DNA from 3 places in the Bradyrhizobium sp. CIAT3101 genome. Region 1 is predicted to be linked to each of the others. Evidence: riboswitches for the same ligand, from Rfam matches in the RefSeq annotation. Region 1 holds a riboswitch; each other region holds the start of a gene.
The links. Region 1 has a riboswitch for cobalamin ahead of QA645_RS28690 (DUF1636 domain-containing protein). Riboswitches for the same ligand answer to the same signal wherever they lie in the genome.
Positions count from the first base shown of each region.

Region 2: another riboswitch for cobalamin. It lies ahead of QA645_RS38580 (ribonucleoside-diphosphate reductase subunit alpha); the one in region 1 lies ahead of QA645_RS28690 (DUF1636 domain-containing protein).
Region 3: another riboswitch for cobalamin. It lies ahead of QA645_RS20785 (TonB-dependent receptor); the one in region 1 lies ahead of QA645_RS28690 (DUF1636 domain-containing protein).

Region 1 covers NZ_CP121634.1:6,051,139-6,056,890, reverse strand. Annotated here, with positions in the region: gene QA645_RS28700 (cobyric acid synthase) at 1-554, opposite strand, end outside; gene cobO (cob(I)yrinic acid a,c-diamide adenosyltransferase) at 578-1,213, opposite strand; cobalamin riboswitch at 1,254-1,474, shown strand; gene QA645_RS28690 (DUF1636 domain-containing protein) at 1,570-1,944, shown strand; gene cobW (cobalamin biosynthesis protein CobW) at 1,941-2,975, shown strand; gene cobN (cobaltochelatase subunit CobN) at 2,975-5,752, shown strand, end outside.
Region 2 covers NZ_CP121634.1:8,250,283-8,256,034, reverse strand. Annotated here, with positions in the region: gene QA645_RS38585 (ribonucleotide-diphosphate reductase subunit beta) at 1-111, opposite strand, end outside; gene QA645_RS38580 (ribonucleoside-diphosphate reductase subunit alpha) at 122-3,025, opposite strand; cobalamin riboswitch at 3,146-3,360, opposite strand; gene QA645_RS38575 (HAD hydrolase-like protein) at 4,048-4,728, shown strand; gene QA645_RS38570 (extracellular solute-binding protein) at 5,169-5,752, shown strand, end outside.
Region 3 covers NZ_CP121634.1:4,410,075-4,415,826, forward strand. Annotated here, with positions in the region: gene QA645_RS20770 (mandelate racemase/muconate lactonizing enzyme family protein) at 1-107, shown strand, start outside; gene QA645_RS20775 (ribonuclease activity regulator RraA) at 121-900, shown strand; gene QA645_RS20780 (nuclear transport factor 2 family protein) at 902-1,351, shown strand; gene QA645_RS20785 (TonB-dependent receptor) at 1,441-3,576, opposite strand; cobalamin riboswitch at 3,996-4,203, opposite strand; gene QA645_RS20790 (Cj0069 family protein) at 4,484-5,542, opposite strand.

The DNA of each region.
Region 1 (5,752 bases):
TCGGGGTCGATCACCGTCCTGATGCCGACGAGTTGCGCGATGACGCCGCCGCGATCGATGTCGCCGACCAGCACGACGGGGACGTCCGCCTTGCGGGCAAAGCCCATATTGGCGATGTCGGCCTTGCGCAGATTCACTTCAGCCGGACTGCCGGCGCCTTCGACCAGCACCAGATCGGCGCGCGCCTTCAGGCGCTCGAAACTCTCCAGGACCGCGCCCATGAGTGACGGCTTCATCGCCGCATATTCGCGCGCACGTGCGGTCGCGATGCGCTTGCCATGCACGACGACCTGTGCGCCGACATCGGTCTCGGGTTTCAGCAGCACCGGGTTCATGTCGGTGTGCGGCTCGACGCCTGCGGCGAGCGCCTGCAGCGCCTGCGCACGGCCGATTTCGCCGCCATCGACGGTGACGGCGGCATTGTTCGACATGTTCTGCGGCTTGAACGGGAGCACGCGCAGGCCGCGTCGCGTGAACGCGCGCGCGAGGCCGGCGACGATGAGCGATTTGCCCACGTCCGAGCCGGCCCCCTGGATCATCAATGCGCGTGCCATGGTTTTTTCAGAGCTTGGCGTCGTCAGAACTCGACGCCGGCCTGCGCCTTGATGCCCGAGCGGAACGGATGTTTCACCAGCGTCATCTCGGTGACGAGATCGGCGATCTCGATCAGCTCGTCCTTGGCGTTGCGCCCGGTGAGCACGACATGCGTCATCGGCGGCTTCGAGGTCTTCAGGAAGTCGACGACCTCCGCGATGTCGAGATAGTCATAGCGCAGCGCGATGTTGATCTCGTCGAGCACGACCATGCGCAGATTGGCATCGAGGATCAGCTCCTTGGCCTTCTCCCAGCCGGCGCGCGCCGCCGCGATGTCGCGGGCGCGGTCCTGCGTCTCCCAGGTGAAGCCTTCGCCCATGGCGTGGAACTGGCAGAGCTCGCCGAAATGCCCGGTCAGCAGGCGCCGCTCGCCAGTGTCCCAGGCGCCCTTGATGAACTGCACGACCGCGCAGGGAAAGCCATGGGCGACGCAACGGACGATCATGCCGAACGCGGAGGAGGACTTGCCCTTGCCGGCGCCGGTGTGGACGATGACGAGGCCCTTTTCGCCGCTCTTGGTCGCCATGATCTTGTCGCGGGCGACCTTGATTCTCGCCATTTTCGCGGCGTGCTTGGCGTCGGTTTCCTCGGCCGTCTGGGTGTCCGGCTCAGGCTTCATCTGACAGGGTCCTTCGGCTTGACAAGAGGCGGCCGGGGGCAAATGGTGACCCGGCGTTGGTTCCTGTCCTATGACAGGCGAAGAGGGAATGCGATAGGGTCCGAATCGGCAAGATTTGGGTCCAAACTGCAGCCGCCCCCGCGACCGTGACCGGAGAGATGCCCAAAGCCACTGATCCTACTTGCGGATCGGGAAGGCGGGGATCGAAGGGGAAACCCTGCTCCGCAAGCCGGGAGACCTGCCAGCGCGGACGATTTTTGGACCGGCGGACGGGGTGTTCCGCGACGGGGAAACGGGCCTTCGCAGAGAAGGTTCGTGAGCCTCTTCGCCTCCCGCTGTTACTTCTGGAAGAGGCGATGACCGTCACACTGCATGTCTGCATCACCTGCCGCGCCGGCCAGACGCTTGGCGAGGGCGAGGTTACGCCCGGCAAGCGTCTGCATGGTGCGATCCTCGAGGCCGGCGTGCCCGACGGTGTCAATGTGGTTCCCGTCGAATGCCTGTCTGCATGCAGCCAGGGCTGCTCGGTCGCGCTGAGCGCGCCCGGCCGCTGGTCCTATGTCTATGGCCGGCTGTCGGATGCCAACGCGCAGGACGTGGTCGCGGGCGCTGTCGCCTATGCCGCCGCGCCCGACGGCCTCGTGCCCTGGCGCAGTCGGCCGGAAATCTTTCGCAAGCAGTCGCTTGCCCGCATTCCCCCCATTGCCGTGTTGCCGGAGGCCGCCGAATGAATTCGCTCGCAAAAGTCCCTGTGACGGTCGTCACCGGTTTTCTCGGCTCTGGCAAGACCACGCTGATCCAGCATCTGCTCAGCAATCCCAACGGCAAGAAGCTCGCGGTGCTCGTCAACGAGTTCGGCAGCGAGGGCGTCGACGGCGAGATCCTGAAGTCCTGCGCCGATGCGAACTGCCCGGAGGAGAACATCGTCGAGCTCGCAAACGGCTGCATCTGCTGCACCGTCGCCGACGACTTCATTCCGACCATGGAGAAGCTGCTGGCGCGGCCGGTGAGGCCCGATCACATCCTGATCGAGACCTCGGGGCTGGCTCTGCCGAAGCCGCTGCTGAAGGCGTTCGACTGGCCGGAGATCCGCTCGCGGATCACGGTCGACGGCGTGATCGCACTGGCCGATGCCGAGGCTGTCGCCGCCGGTCGCTTCGCGCCGGATCCGGTTGCTGTCGAAGCACAGCGCGCGGCCGACGAAAATCTCGATCACGAGACGCCGCTGTCGGAGGTGTTCGAAGACCAGATCGCCTGTGCCGATATCGTGCTGCTGACCAAGGCCGATCTGGCCGGCAGCGCCGGCATCGAGGCCGCCAAGGCGCTGATTACCGCCGAGATGCCGCGCCGCGTGCCGATGCTGCCCATCACCGACGGCGCGATCGACGCGCGCGTCATTCTTGGTCTCGGCGCCGCCGCCGAGAACGATCTCGCCGCGCGCCCCTCGCACCATGACGGCGAGGAAGAGCACGAGCACGACGATTTTGCTTCGGTCGTGATTGATCTGCCTGAAGTGACTGACGTCGATGCGCTGGTCGCATCCGTCCAGAAGCTGGCCCGCGAGCAGAACGTGCTGCGCGCCAAGGGCTACATCGCAGTGGCGGGCAAGCCGATGCGCCTGCTGCTGCAGGCGGTCGGCGAGCGCGTGCGCCACCAGTTCGACAAGCCCTGGGGCGCGGGCGGCAGGCAATCGAAGCTCGTCGTGATCGGCGAGCACGGCGATATCGATGAGGCCGCGATCAAGGCGGGATTGGGAGTCTGATGCACGTCGTCTTCCGCGAGAGCCGCGGTCTGGAAGAGACCGCGACGCCAAGGGACATCGGCCAGGACCCGGCCGATCTCGTGGTGCTCTCGTACTCGGATTCCGATCTGGCGGCGTTTGCGGCCGGCTGGCGGCGCGGCCGCAACAGCCTGCCGTCGCTGCGCCTGGCGAACCTCGCGGAGCTCCGTCATCCCCTCTCGGTCGATACCTATGTCGAGCGCACGCTGTCGCAGGCGCGCGGCATTCTGGTGCGGCTGATCGGCGGTGAGTCCTATTGGCCCTATGGCCTCGCGGCGCTCCAGCAGCTGGCAAGAGATCGCAACATCGTGCTCGCCGTGCTGCCGGCCGATGGTCGCGACGACACGCGGCTCGATGCGTACTCCACCTTGCCGGTCTCGACGCTGCGCCGGCTGAAAGTGCTCTGCGACACCGGTGGTCCCGTTGCGGCGCAAGCCGCGATCGCGCAGCTCGCGCTGGCCTCGGGTCTCTATGCCGGGCCCGTCGTCGGCGAGATGAACGTGCCCGAGATGGGTTTCTACGATCCCGCACGTGGCGTGATCGCCGCGCCGTTGACGGGCGAAGGAAAGCCGCGCGCGCTGGTGACGTTCTATCGCTCCTATCTCACCGCCGCGGACACCGGCCCGGTCGATGCACTGATCGCTGCTCTGCGCGAGAAGGGCTTTGACGCGCACGGCGTGTTCGTGACCTCGCTGAAGGCTGCGGGCGTCGCAGATTGGTTGCGGGACCATCTCGCCAAGAATCCTCCGGCTGCGATCGTCAATGCGACGGCGTTCTCGGCGATGGGCGACGACGGCACGACGCCGTTCGATGCCGCGTCATGTCCGGTGTTCCAGGTCGCGCTCTCATCGGCGCGCCGTGAGGATTGGGCGGAGTCGCTGCGCGGCCTGTCGCCCGGTGACCTCGCGATGCATGTGGTTCTGCCCGAGGTCGACGGCCGGCTGTTCGCGGGCGTGGTGAGTTTCAAATCGGCTGCCGCGCGCGATCCGGATCTGCAGTTCTCGCATCTGGCGCATCAGCCGGACGAGGAGCGCGTGAATGCCATCGCCGCCCGCGTTGCGGCCTGGCGGCGGCTTGCGGAGACACCGGCCGCCGAGAAGCGGCTGGCCATTGTGCTCTCGAACTATCCCGGACGTCCGCACCAGATCGCGCATGCGGTCGGTCTCGACGCGCTTGCCTCGGTCGAGGCGATGGTGGCCGATCTCGCTGAGGCCGGCTTCGATGTCGCGCCGGTCCGTGCGCTGGGCGAGACGTTGCTGAACCAGCATCTGAGCTGGAGCGTCGCCGCGTACCGCGCGATGCTCGCGCGTCTTCCTCAGGGCCTGCAGGACGATCTCGCGCAAGCGTGGGGCGCGCCGGAGAGCGATCCGAGCTGCCGCGATGGCGCATTCCACTTCGCCGCGATTGCCTGCGGCCAATCGATCTTCGCGGTCCAAGCCGAGCGCGGCGATGCGACGACACGCGATTCCGACTACCACGATCTCGCCCGCACGCCGCGTCATGCCTATGTCGCGTTCTATCTTTGGCTCCGCGGGCAGGGGTGTGATGCCGTCGTGCACATGGGGGCGCACGGCACGCTGGAATGGCTGCCGGGAAAATCCGTGGCGCTGTCCGCAAGCTGCTGGCCGGAAGCGCTGATCGGCGATCTGCCCGTCATCTATCCCTTCATCGTCAACGATCCCGGTGAGGCCGCGCAGGCCAAGCGGCGCATCGGCGCCGTCACCATCGGCCATCTGCCGCCGCCGCTCGCGCAATCCGCGGTGCCGGAAGGCCTGCGTCGGCTGGAACGCCTGCTCGACGAGTATTCGACCGCCGATGGTCTCGATCCCGCCCGTCGCCAGCGCCTGATCGCCGCGATCCGCGAGGAGGCGCGCGCAGCCGGCCTCGAAGACGATCTCGGGCTTGATGCCTCGGCGGCTCCGGCCGAAGCGATCCCGCGGATCGACCGCTTCGTTTGCGATCTCAAGGAAAGCCAGTTCGGCGACGGTCTGCATGTGTTCGGTCGCGGTGACTGCGGCGACGCCGAGCGGGACGCATTGCTTGCCGCGCTTGGGGGGCAGCGCGTTGCGCCCGGCCCATCTGGCGCGCCCTATCGCGGGCGTCATGACGTGCTGCCGACGGGACGCAATCTCTTTGCCGTCGATCCGCGCGCCGTGCCGACGCCGCCGGCGCATGCACAGGGGATAAAACTCGCCGAAGAGCTGTTGCGCCGCCATCTGCAGGATCACGGCGATTGGCCGAAGGGCCTCGTGGTCGATCTCTGGGGCTCCGCGACCATGCGGACCGCAGGCGAAGAATTCGCGATGGCGCTGCATCTCGCCGGTCTCGCGCCGCGCTGGGATCACGCCTCCGGCCGCGTCACCGGCTACGACATCATCGCGCCGGCCGAACTCGGCCGTCCTCGCATCGACGTTACGCTGCGCGTGTCAGGCCTGTTCCGCGATGTCTTCGCAGGCCTTGCGCAATTGTTCGGAGCCGCCACCGAAGCGCTGGCATCGCGCGAGGAGGAGGGCGAGGAAAATCCCTATCGCCACCGCGCCTCCCGCGTGTTCGCGCCGCGGCCCGGGCAATACGGCGTCGGCCTCTCGGCGATCCCCGATGCGTTCACGCCCGAGACGCGCGATGCCGCCGGCGAGGCCTGGCTGTCGGCATCGTCGTGGGCGTTCTCGGCCGATGGGGAGATCAAGCCCGATCGCGCCGGCATCGAGCAGCGGCTCGCATCCGCCGATGCGTTCGTTCACGTGCAGGATCTGCCGGAA
Region 2 (5,752 bases), 2.2 Mb from region 1:
TGGATCGGCCGCCTCAAGCGTGAGCCGGGTCTTTGGAGGTAGGGTGGTGGTGAGGCTTGGGACGGCGGGAGGCGCCGCAACGATCGTTTCGGCATTGGACCAATCGAGCATCGTCATCTCCTTACTGGCAGGCGTCGCATTCGGGATCGTTGATATGGCAGGGGTTCATGCCGTCCAAGTCCGGCGCCGCAATAGCGGGGACGACAACCGGCGCGTATGAAATCGCGGCTGAGGCGGACACGGCGTTGAGCTTGCCATCAGTGCCCTTCAGGGTCGATTTCTCGACATGGGTGGCACTGTGAGATCGCAGATAATACGTGGTCTTCAATCCACGGCGCCAGGCCAAGCGGTAAAGTGCGTCTAGTGTCTTGCCAGATGGATTGGCGATGTAGAGGTTGAGCGACTGCGACTGGTCGATCCATTTTTGCCGTCGCGCACCCGCTTCAATCAGCCAGGAACTGTCGACCTCGAAGGCTGTCGCATAGAGATGCTTGAGATCATCGGGCACCCGATCGATCTGGCCGACGCTGCCGTCGAAATATTTTAGGTCGGAGATCATCACCTCATCCCACAGACCGCGAGCCTTGAGATCGCGGACCAAGAGCCCGTTCACGACCGTGAAGTCCCCCGACATGTTCGATTTGACGAAGAGGTTTTGATAGTTTGGCTCGATCGACTGCGACACGCCGCAGATGTTGGAGATCGTTGCCGTTGGCGCGATCGCCATGACATTGGAGTTGCGCATGCCGCCAGCGACGACCTTCTTGCGCAGGCGATCCCAGTCCAGGGTCGAGGAGCGGTCGACATCGAGTCCGCCGCGGGCATCCTTAAGAAGTTGGATAGAGTCGAGCGGCAAAATACCTTTCGACCAGAGCGAGCCCGCGAAGCTCGGATAGCGTCCGCGTTCGGTTGCGAGATCTGACGACGCCTCGATGGCGTGGAAGGAGATCGCCTCCATGCTGATATCCGCAAACGTGACCGCCTTATCCGACGCGATCGGGATGCGCTGGAGCTGAAGCGCCTCCTGGAAGCCCATCAGGCCGAGACCTACCGGGCGGTGGCGCATGTTGGACCGACGCGCCTCCGGGATGGTGTATAAGTTAATGTCGATGACGTTGTCGAGCATCCGCACAGCGGTCCTAACCGTCCGCTTCAGCTTGGCATGGTCGACCCCGTCGGCGCCGACATGACTAAGCAGATTGACGGAGCCGAGATTGCAAACGGCGACCTCATCGGCCGAAGTGTTTAGCGTGATCTCGGTGCAAAGATTCGAGGAATGGATCACGCCCATGTGGCGCTGTGGCGAGCGCAGGTTGCAGGGGTCTTTGAAGGTAATCCAGGGATGGCCGGTTTCGAACAACATGGTCAACATGCGACGCCAAAGGTCGGTGGCGCGCACTGTTTTAAAGAGGCGCATGCCGCCGGCCTTCGCTCTCGCTTCATAGGCCTCGTAGGCCGTCCTGAATGTCTCGCCGTAGAGATCATGCAAGTCTGGCGTCTCGTCCGGCGAGAACAGCGTCCACTCGCCGTCGGCATCGACGCGCTGCATGAACAGGTCCGGCACCCAGTTCGCGGTGTTCATGTCGTGGGTGCGGCGGCGGTCGTCGCCTGTGTTCTTGCGAAGATCGAGGAATTCCTCGATGTCGAGGTGCCAGGTTTCAAGGTAAGCGCAGACCGCGCCCTTGCGCTTTCCACCCTGGTTGACGGCGATCGCGGTGTCGTTGGCAACTTTGAGGAACGGGATGATGCCCTGGCTCTCGCCATTGGTGCCCTTGATGTGAGCGCCTAAGCCGCGAACTGGCGTCCAGTCATTGCCGAGGCCACCCGAATATTTGGCGAGCAACGCATTGTCCTTGATCGATTTGAAAATGCCGTCGAGATTATCGGCGACGGTGGTGAGAAAGCAGGACGACAACTGCGGATGCAGCGTGCCAGAATTGAACAGGGTGGGTGTCGAGGCCATAAAGTCGAAAGATGACAATAGATCGTAGAACTCGATCGCCTTTGCCTCGCGATCGATCTCGCGCAGCGCCAGCCCCATCGCAACCCGCATGAAGAAAGCCTGCGGCAGTTCGATCCGTTTGCCGTGCTGATGCAGGAAGTAGCGGTCGTAAAGCGTCTGAAGTCCGAGGAACTGGAAGTTCAGGTCGCGTTCCGGCTTCAGCGCCGCCGCTATGCTGTGGAGATCGAAGCGGGCGAGTTCGGGATCGAGCAGCTCGGCGGCGATCCCGACTTTCACATAGGTCGGAAAGTATTCAGCATAGCGCGTCGCCATGTCCGCTTGCGAGGCCGACGTCGCAACGCCATGAACGCGCGAGAGTACCTCGCCGCGGAGCTTGTCGAGCAGCAAACGGGCGCTGACGTAAGCATAGTTTGGCTCGTGCTCGACCAGCGTGCGTGCTGCCATGATCAAAGCCTGCGCTAGCTCGTCCTGGCTGATGCCGTCGTAGAGATTGCGGGTGGTCTCTGCCAGCACCGGCTTCACAGCGACGCCATCGAGGCCGGCGCAGGCTTCGCCGATGATCAGCGCGAGGCGACTGGTATCCAGCCCGACACGCGAACCATCCGCCAACGTGACGTGAAGGGTCGAATCGCTGGCGGGCGTCGGCTGCGCGGCTGCCTCCTGGGCTCGCTGACGCGTGCGCTCTTCGCGATACAACACATAGGCGCGTGCGACCTTGTGGTTCTCACTACGCATCAAGGCGAGTTCGACCCGATCCTGAACATCCTCGATGTGGAAGGTGCGTCCTTCGCTGGCGCGCCGCATCAGCGCGGTGACGACCTCGGCGGTCAATTGCTCAACGCTCTCATGCACGCGGCGCGAGGCGGTTGCCGTGGTGCCTTCGACGGCCAGAAAGGCCTTGGTCATGGCCACCGCAATCTTGGCAGAGTCAAACGGGGTCACCTTGCCGTTGCGGCGGATGATCTGCATGGCCGGCTCGCTGGAAGCACCCGCAAGTGACTGTGGACGGAAGTGGATGATGGGTGCGGATGCGGTGTCCGCGTCATGTAGGTTCAGTGACATCAATAGGCCCCGTGATGCGTGTTGTGTTTGAACGGGGCTGTAGGCAAGGGCGCTGCAAAAACGCCGGCACTGGAGGTGCCGAACAGTGCATGCAAGCGACCGCCGGGACACCCCGCCCGTGGACGTTCTGATCATCACGGCAGGTCTCCTGGCTCGCAGGTCGTTGCACTTCCTGTCTTCCCGGCGCAGTCGCACCAGTGACGTCGTTCGGAAGCAGCTCGCTGCTGACAGTTGCGGGGGCAGCGCCGGAATTCCGCGCGCAAGGCGCAGTTCACCGGCTTCCCTCTTAGCCACTAGATCTTGCAATCAAGTGGACCGTGATGCCGATATGTAGTGACTCTCGGGACGCGCTGTCAACAGCTGATGAACGTACCGGCGCGGATTTGCTTGTGGAGTGCTGAAATCTCAGGGGCTTCTGCTTCTGACCTCTCTTGATTCCGATGGGCGTTGTCATCGACACCGAGAGAGCGGCCAGGCTTGCGCAGCCGCGTTAGCGAGTCGGCCACGAATTTGGCTCTCTCCTTTCTAGGACAGTGAAGTTTGGAAGGACTCCGTCCGGTTAGCCTTTGCTATTTAGTACCGATGTCGCGTTCCAGACAATGTGTTGCGACTTCGACGAGTTGTGAGCAATGCCGCTTCACAAGACTGTCGTGTTTTTCGGGTGATGACCGGTGAGATGGGTCGAGTCACTTTGTTTGTGCAGTGGTACGACGCTTGCTTAAGATCGTCAGACGATGTGTTCACGTAGCCTATGCCGAACTTATCCTCGCGCAGAGGCTGCGCTCCTCAACAAGAAGATTATCATGTCGGATGTTTCCCGCTCGTTTCTCTCACGCTAACCCGTATCCCATCTGCCCTTCCTAGTTCTCGTATCGTCGCTAACGTGCAAGCATGATGGTATCGATCTCTCATCATCCACGTTCGAGATGCTAACGGCAGAAGGGCAGAAGCGTGCGAATAGAATCTTGCGGAATTCAACGGCGGATCTTCCCTATGCGCAATCCACTCCTGAAAGTCGAATCATGAAACCTGCTCTTGTATTCGATTGGAATGGCACGTTGCTCGACGATGCGCACGTGCTACTACAGACGACGAATACAATACTGGATCGCTTTGGTCGCAGAACTATCGATATGGCTACGTTTCGCGACCACTGCGATGTCCCGCTTTCTATCCTCTATCGCAGTCTGGGAATGTCGGACTCGGAAATTGCCGACATGGATCGAGATGCGGGTGCAATGTTTCACGACACCTACGAACATTTTGCGGGCAAAACTGATCTGCGCGAAGGCGCTCGTAGAATTCTGGAAATCGCGCGCCAGCAAGACGCTTCGTCCATCATCGTGAGTAACCATATCGCTGAGCCTCTCCGATCGCAATTGCGAAGGCTTGGAATTAATGACTACATTAATGAGGTGATCGCTTTTGAAAGCCGCGCCACGCAGTTCAAGTCAATGACCAAAGGGGAGCGGCTTCGTCGCTATATTCAAGAGAATGACATCAAGCCTTCGGCGACCTTTATCATCGGCGATATGCCAGTCGAAACGAATATTGCTCGCGACCTCGGGCTCATAAGCGTATCCATTACCGGCGGATTTGTCTCCGATTCGCGATTGCAGGCAGCAGAACCGGACTACATCATTCGCAGCCATCACGAGCTGTTGCCGATTCTGCAGGGGCATGGCTTTTTCCGGGATGCATAAGCGATAATCAAAGAACAATACCTGTTGTCCTGTTGGAGCGATGCCGCATGCGCCGTCACTAGGCTGAGAATGCCACGACCGGCGCGTTATAGAGCGTCGCGTTTATTGTAGCGGCTAGGAATGGAATTGAACTATTCTGCCGGTTTTCTCGCGGCAGGGCTGCGCGAGTTCGCGCACTTGGGCCATTCCGGTTGATGACATTCCGGGCCGCCTATCAGCCGGTTCGCCACGATGACGGTCCGGCACCGAGAGCTACCGCCGCGCCTACCGATCCAAGACGTAGTTGGCTCGTCATTCTCACATTACCCAAACTTACCCAATCTTCGTCTGGAAAGGCCGCTTACGGCTGATAGCGGCGGCTAGCCTTCACGCTGCTGCGGCCTCTGCAAGAGGAGAGGCACGTGGGTTTGTGGGCCAAAGAGCCCATATCGGAGGGGAACATGCTAAGGACACTCGCCGTTTTGCGCGGCCATTCGGCCAATTTTATCAAGAAAGCTCTTATCTGCTCCATGCTTTTGGCCGGAGCGGCCATCACCCAAGCTAATGCGGACGACATCAACTGGCGCCAATTCGAAGGCACATCGATCGTCTGGGCCTACGACATTCATCCCTATGCCGATGCGGTCGCGGCCCAGTTGCCCGAATTCGAGAAACTCTCCGGCATCAAAGTGACGCCCGAGCTTTATCCGGACGACGCCTATTGGAATAAGCTGACCATCCAGCTCAGCACAAAATCGCCGAGCTGGGACGTCGTGGGGACGGGCATTCAACCGGCCTGGGATCTTGCGCCAGGCCAATTGCTCGAGCCACTCGACCGTTATCTAAACGATCCTAAACTCACCGCGGCCGGCTACGACTACAAAGATTTCTTCCCTGCCTTGCGGGATGCCCTGACCTGGAAGGTCAAGGAAGGGCAGATCGAGCCGGGAAGCGGGCAGGTGTGGGCCATCCCACATGGCTTCGAGAACATCCAGCTGTTCTATCGCAAGGACATCCTGGACAAGCACGGCATCAAGGTCCCGAC
Region 3 (5,752 bases), 1.6 Mb from region 1:
TGAACGGTCGCATGATCGTGCCAAACCGGCCCGGCCTCGGCTTCAGCCTGTCGGAGCAGGGGCGGGCCTGGACCCGCGACGTCCACGAAGTCGGAAAGCGCCCCTGACGGAGGAAACGCCATGTACGAGCCGAAGGCAAAACTTCAACCCCTCGATCCCTCCGTCATCCAGCGATTGAAGGATGTCTCCTCGGGATCGCTGACCACCGAGCTGTTCAAGAAAGGCCTGCGCCAGTGCTTCCTGGTCGGGTTGGTGCCGATGAACAAGGACGCGGTCCGATTTGCCGGCGAAGCCTTCACCATGCGCATGATTCCGGCGCGCGAAGATCTCGACACCATCGAGACGCTCACGCCGCATCCGAACGCAGACAATCTGCAATGGGAAGCGGTCGAGAACATTCCGCCGGGCCATGTGCTGGTGATCGACAGCCGCAACGATCCGCGTGCGGCATCGGCAGGGGCCATGCTGCCGACGCGTATGAAGGTGCGCGGTGCGGCCGCGATCGTCACTGACGGCGCATTTCGTGACGGCCAGGAACTGGCGCAGCTCGATTTCCCGGCCTATGCGCGGCAGGTCACGGCCTCGACGCGGTTGTCCTATCATCGCGTCGCGGACCTCAATGTCCCGATCGCCTGCGCTGACGTCGCGGTCTATCCCGGCGACATCATCGTCGGCGATGGTGACGGCGTCACTGTCGTGCCGCGGCATCTGGCGGCCGAGATGGCCGATCTCTGCGAGCGGCGCGACCAGCTGGAGAAGTACTTGTCGTATCGCATCGGTGCTGGCGAGCCGCTCTATGGCGTCTACCCGCCGACGCCCTCCGTGCGCGCCGATTTCGAGGCCTGGAAGAAGGCCGGCGCCGATCCGGCGCGAGCGACGACCATTCGGGCAGGAGCATGAGATGAGCAAGACATCACCCGCCGCCATGGAGGCGACCATCCGTCGCTATTTCGAGGCCTGCAACGCCGCAGACCACGATGCCCTGATGTCGTGCTTCACCGCAGACGCCGTGCACTACTTTCCACCCGGCCTGCCGGACATTCCATGGCGCGGCGCCGAGACGATCGCGCACAAATGGATATGGTGTGTCGAAAACCTCGGCTCGCAATGGACCATCGAAAAGATCCTGTGCTCGTCGACGGCACCCGAAGCCGTGATCGAATGGACCCATTGGAAGCGCAAGCAGGGCACCGCGCTTCGTGGTGACGAATGGTACGTTTTCGACACGGAGAGCGGACGCATCAAGGAGATCCGGGCCTACTACGCCGCGCCCGCAGATCCTTCGGTTCGGATCTGCGAGCTCGTGGCGTTCGACTATGAGAAGCGGGGTTATCACCTCTCGCACAAATAGCGCTTACTGTCTCGCGCCCACCAATCGCTCGCGAACCATCCGTGCGATCGCCGGCGTGATCCTGCTGACCCTGCCGCACCTGACGAAAATCACCACTTGAACGACGCGGCCACCTCGTAGCTGCGCGGTGCGCCCAGGATGATCTGGTCCGTGTACCCCGGATCGCCCCAGGCCGCGTAGAGCTTGTTGGTCAGGTTGCGGACGCGGAACGACAGCCGCGTGTTCTCGACACCCGTGAAGTAGGTTTTCGGGATGTCGACGAACGCGAACGCGTCGAACGTGGTGTAGGCGTTCATGACGACCATGTTGTCCTGGTAGTTGAAGCGGTCTCCGACATGGCGCATCGAGGCGCCGATCTCGACCGGCAGCGCCGTCTCGAACCGATACGATGCGCCCGCATTGGCGACGAAATTCGGAACGTTGGGCGGCGTATTGCCGGCATAGGATTGGAATACACCGCTGCTGTCGACGTAGTTGAAATCGACGAAATGCGACTGCAGGAAGGCGACGTTACCCCACAATTTCAGGCCGGCGATCGGATTGGTCGCCGCTGCGATCTCGATGCCCTTGGAGTGGATCTTGCCGGCGACATTGAACAGGTTGCCGCTCTCGGGAATGTAGACGTTCTTGCGCTCGATATCGAAGGCCGAGAAGGTGAACTCAGTGCGCTTGTCGGCCGACTGCACTTTCACGCCGGTCTCATAGGTCCGCGACGTCGTCAGCAGCAGCGGCACTGACGGCGCGAGGATGAAGATGTTGGCGACCGTCGGGTCGGCTGCGGTCGCATACTGGCTGTACAGAATGACACCGGGCGCGATGTCCCAGGTATAACCGGCGCGGCCCGTGATGGGATTGAACGTCGTCGAGAAAGGATAGCCCTTTGCCGACTCCAGAGTGCCGTCCGGGAAGAAGCGTGTCCTGTCGAGCTTGATGTCCTCGAACCGGATGCCGCCGATCAGCGCGAAGGTCGAGGTCAGCTTGATCCGGTCCTCGAACGAGAGCGAGGCGGTGTTGACGCGGGTGTAGATCTTCTCGTCGCTGCGCGGGCCATAGAGCCCGCGGTCCGGATTGAGCAGATCGACGTAGTCATTGAAGAACAGCGTGTCCTGCGAGACGTTGAACTGGTTGTTGCTCGCCATGACGGTGGCGACGAAGCGGTTGTCCAGGCCGCCGATGTTGGAGTTGACGGTGAGGTCGGTGATGTTGCCGTAGAGCCGCTGCGCGTGGTCCAGCGCGAGGCGTTCGCGATAGATGCTCTGCGCGCCGGCGAAGCCGCCGACGGTCTGGTCGAACGACGAGATCTCGTTGTTGAACCAGTGACGGTGGGCGTCATAGCCGTAGACCTGGCTCTTCAGCGAGACGTTGTTGGTGATGTCCCATTGAAAGCCGGAGCGCAGCCACAATTCGCTGGCGCCGCTGTGATTGTCGAGCACGTTGTAGTTCGTGGTCAGCGTGCGCGCGTCGATGGTGGGCGCGACAGGCGTGCCGCCGCCGAGATAATAATTACTCCAGGTCCCCGACACGATGCCCGTGGTCGGCACGATGCCGGCCCCGTTGGCCGGTACGATCGGCGTGCCCCAGTAGAAGCGGTCGCTGTCCTGCTTGTACTCGGCCGCGCCCCAGACCTTGAGGCTGTCGTTGACGCGATAGTTCAGCTGGCCGGAGACGTTGGACAGCTTCGAATAGCTGTCGTCGATGAAGCTCTTGTCGTTGAAATGGCTGATGTCGAAGCGGTAATCGAGGCCGTCGATCAGCGTCGAGCCGCCCGAGCCGTAGCCGGCGCGATAGCCGTTGAAGGAATCGTAGGAGGTGAAGGCCTCGTTGACGACAGGGCCGGTGTGCGGCGCCTTGGTCACGTAATTGATGGCACCGCCGGTGGCGCCGAGGCCTGCGACCAGCGAGTCCGGGCCCTTGATGATCTCGACCTGCTGCAGGCCTGCCACATCCATCGGGCGGCCGGTCATGGTCGACGGCCCGACCGGGATGCCGTTGTAGAGGGTGGTGAGCTGGTCGCCGCTGAAGCCACGCATCGAGAAGATCGCGGGCGCGCCGGGTGCATCGCCGCCGATCACGCCGGTTGCTGCCTTGGCGACGTCGGTGGTGGTCCTGATGCCCCGGTCCTGCATGGTCTGCTGGCTGATCACCTCGACGGTCGCCGGCGTCTGCCGCGCCGTGATGCCGAGCCGTGAGCCTACATCGGTAACGACGGCCGTGTTCAATGGCATTTCGACCGGGGCGCTCGCGCTCGGGACGATCGGGCGCGCAACGACGGAGGTGGCCGGCTTGCGGCCTGTGGTCCGACGTGCCGTGCGAGGCTTTTGGTTGCCCGGGCTGACCGCGGGAGCCGGCTTGGGCGTGGACGGAGAGACGGTCACGGGACCGATCTCCACCGGCGGCCTGTTCTGGGTCACGCTCTGCGCGAGCGCTGCCGACGACAGCGACACCGAAGAAAGCAGCGAGATCAGGAAAGCACGCGAAAACCCTAGCGTAACGCCAGCACGAAAATGAAGATGTTGCACAACAACGCTCTGCGGCGACGCAAACAAACTGCCACCGCGGTTGCCTCTGTCATCTGCTTTCGCCCATTGAGGCAGATGCTTCGGCTACTGGTCCGACATCGGGGCACCCCGCCCAATGCGTTCGCGCGTGACTCATGGCTGGCAGCAGGTTTCCTGGCTCGCGGGTCATCGCCTTCGACCACCTTCCCAGAGGCCCAAGCGGGCTCCAGTGGTTTTGCTGGTCGTCGGCTATCCGCCTACAGTTGCGGGGGCAGCCGCGGAATTGCCCACTGACGTGGACGCACCGCATTCCCTTGGATAGTCCTTGCGGACACTACCGAGCGAAAAATTGGCATCCGCGGTCGGGCAGGTCAACACCGGGGGTGGGCCAGAATGTCGCAACGAGGAGCGATGGCGACGGACCGTGTCACTTTGGCAACGATCTCGTCACGTCATCAGTTCGTGCAAACCCGTCCAGCCGGTGTAGAGGCCGCCGAAGACGATTAAGGCCGCCGAGACGCGCTGGTCAGCGGCTGCGAAGCGACATGCTGCGGCAGCACCGCGCCGGACTGCGTGATCTTGCAGCCCGGCCAAGTGAATTGCATTTGAAGGCGATCGGCTTGCTTCGGAGCAATTATCGCCCGGCGCCCACCAATCGCTCGCGAACCGTCCGGGCGATCGCCGGCGGCGCCTCATCGGGGATAGCGAAGCACGAGCTCGCATTGATCTCGCAGAGAACATAACTGTCGGCGCCATCCGCGTCGCGGGGCCCGAAGAGGAAGTCGGCGTCCCAGATCACCGGCAGCGATGCTTCGTCGATGGCCAGCAGCTTCATCATCTGCGGCGTCCATTCGTCCTCCATCCGCCGCCGCAGCGCCTGGAATGATGGTGCGTCGGGTCCGTGCATGATCCGCGGCCCCGGTTGTGCCTCAGGTGCATCCGGTCCTTGCGGTGGTGGAGGGATCAAGGCCTTGATCAGTTGATGGCCGAAGCCTGCGACCCTGGCGCCGCTCATGTAGCAGCGGATCATTCCGTCGGGCAGGCGCGGTTGAAACGGCTGATCGATGATGCAGCCGCCCCAGCCGAAATAGGGTTCGCATCGCGCGATGAAGGCATCGAGCGGCATGTCCTCCGGGTGGCTGCCGCGCAGCGCATGGAGCACGCGAACCGCCGGGGTCGCATTTGGTAGCGCCTCGACCTTCCAGACGCCCTGGCCGCCGTTGCCGCGATTTTGCTTGAGCACGCGCGGGCCGTCGGCCCGCAGCCGTGGTGGAAATTCCGCTGCGAAGGCGGCCGCGCTGTCGTAGCGATGGGTGTCGGCGCCCCAACCGAGATTGCGCGTCCGGTAGAGCACCTCCTTGACGCCCATCTTCAGGATGACGTCTGGATGCGCGCTGACCCACGGGACGCGCGCTGCGACGTCGCGCAGCAAGGCGTCCAGCTCAGCGCGCGTCTTTCCCTGGTGGATCGGATCGGCCCAGACCAGCACGCCGTCGACCGCAAGCAATTGCTCGCGGACCGCATCACTGAAGCTTTCGTCGTAGATGGCGGGGTGTGCCGCGATGCCGGCGGCGGCGAGGGCTTCGAAAACGCGGACGAAACGACTGTTCTGTGCCGTTGTGTTGAGGCGCGCGCCTGCGTCGCCTCGTGAAAGAATAGCTACGGAATATTGGTGAGGGGATGTTGTGTCCATGCGCAAGCTCCACGAATTGCGTGCTGCGCAGACTTGGACCGAAGTCTCACGGGGAGTCTGCCTTGTCCCCACCGCGGCATTCTATGCGGGATCGTGCGGAAGCCGCAAGATGCGACGATGCGGCTTCCGCAGATCGCGCGAGCGCAGGGCACACGACAATTGGTTCCATTGGACCGACGAAAACTTTTCGAGACCTCGCGGATCGTCCGC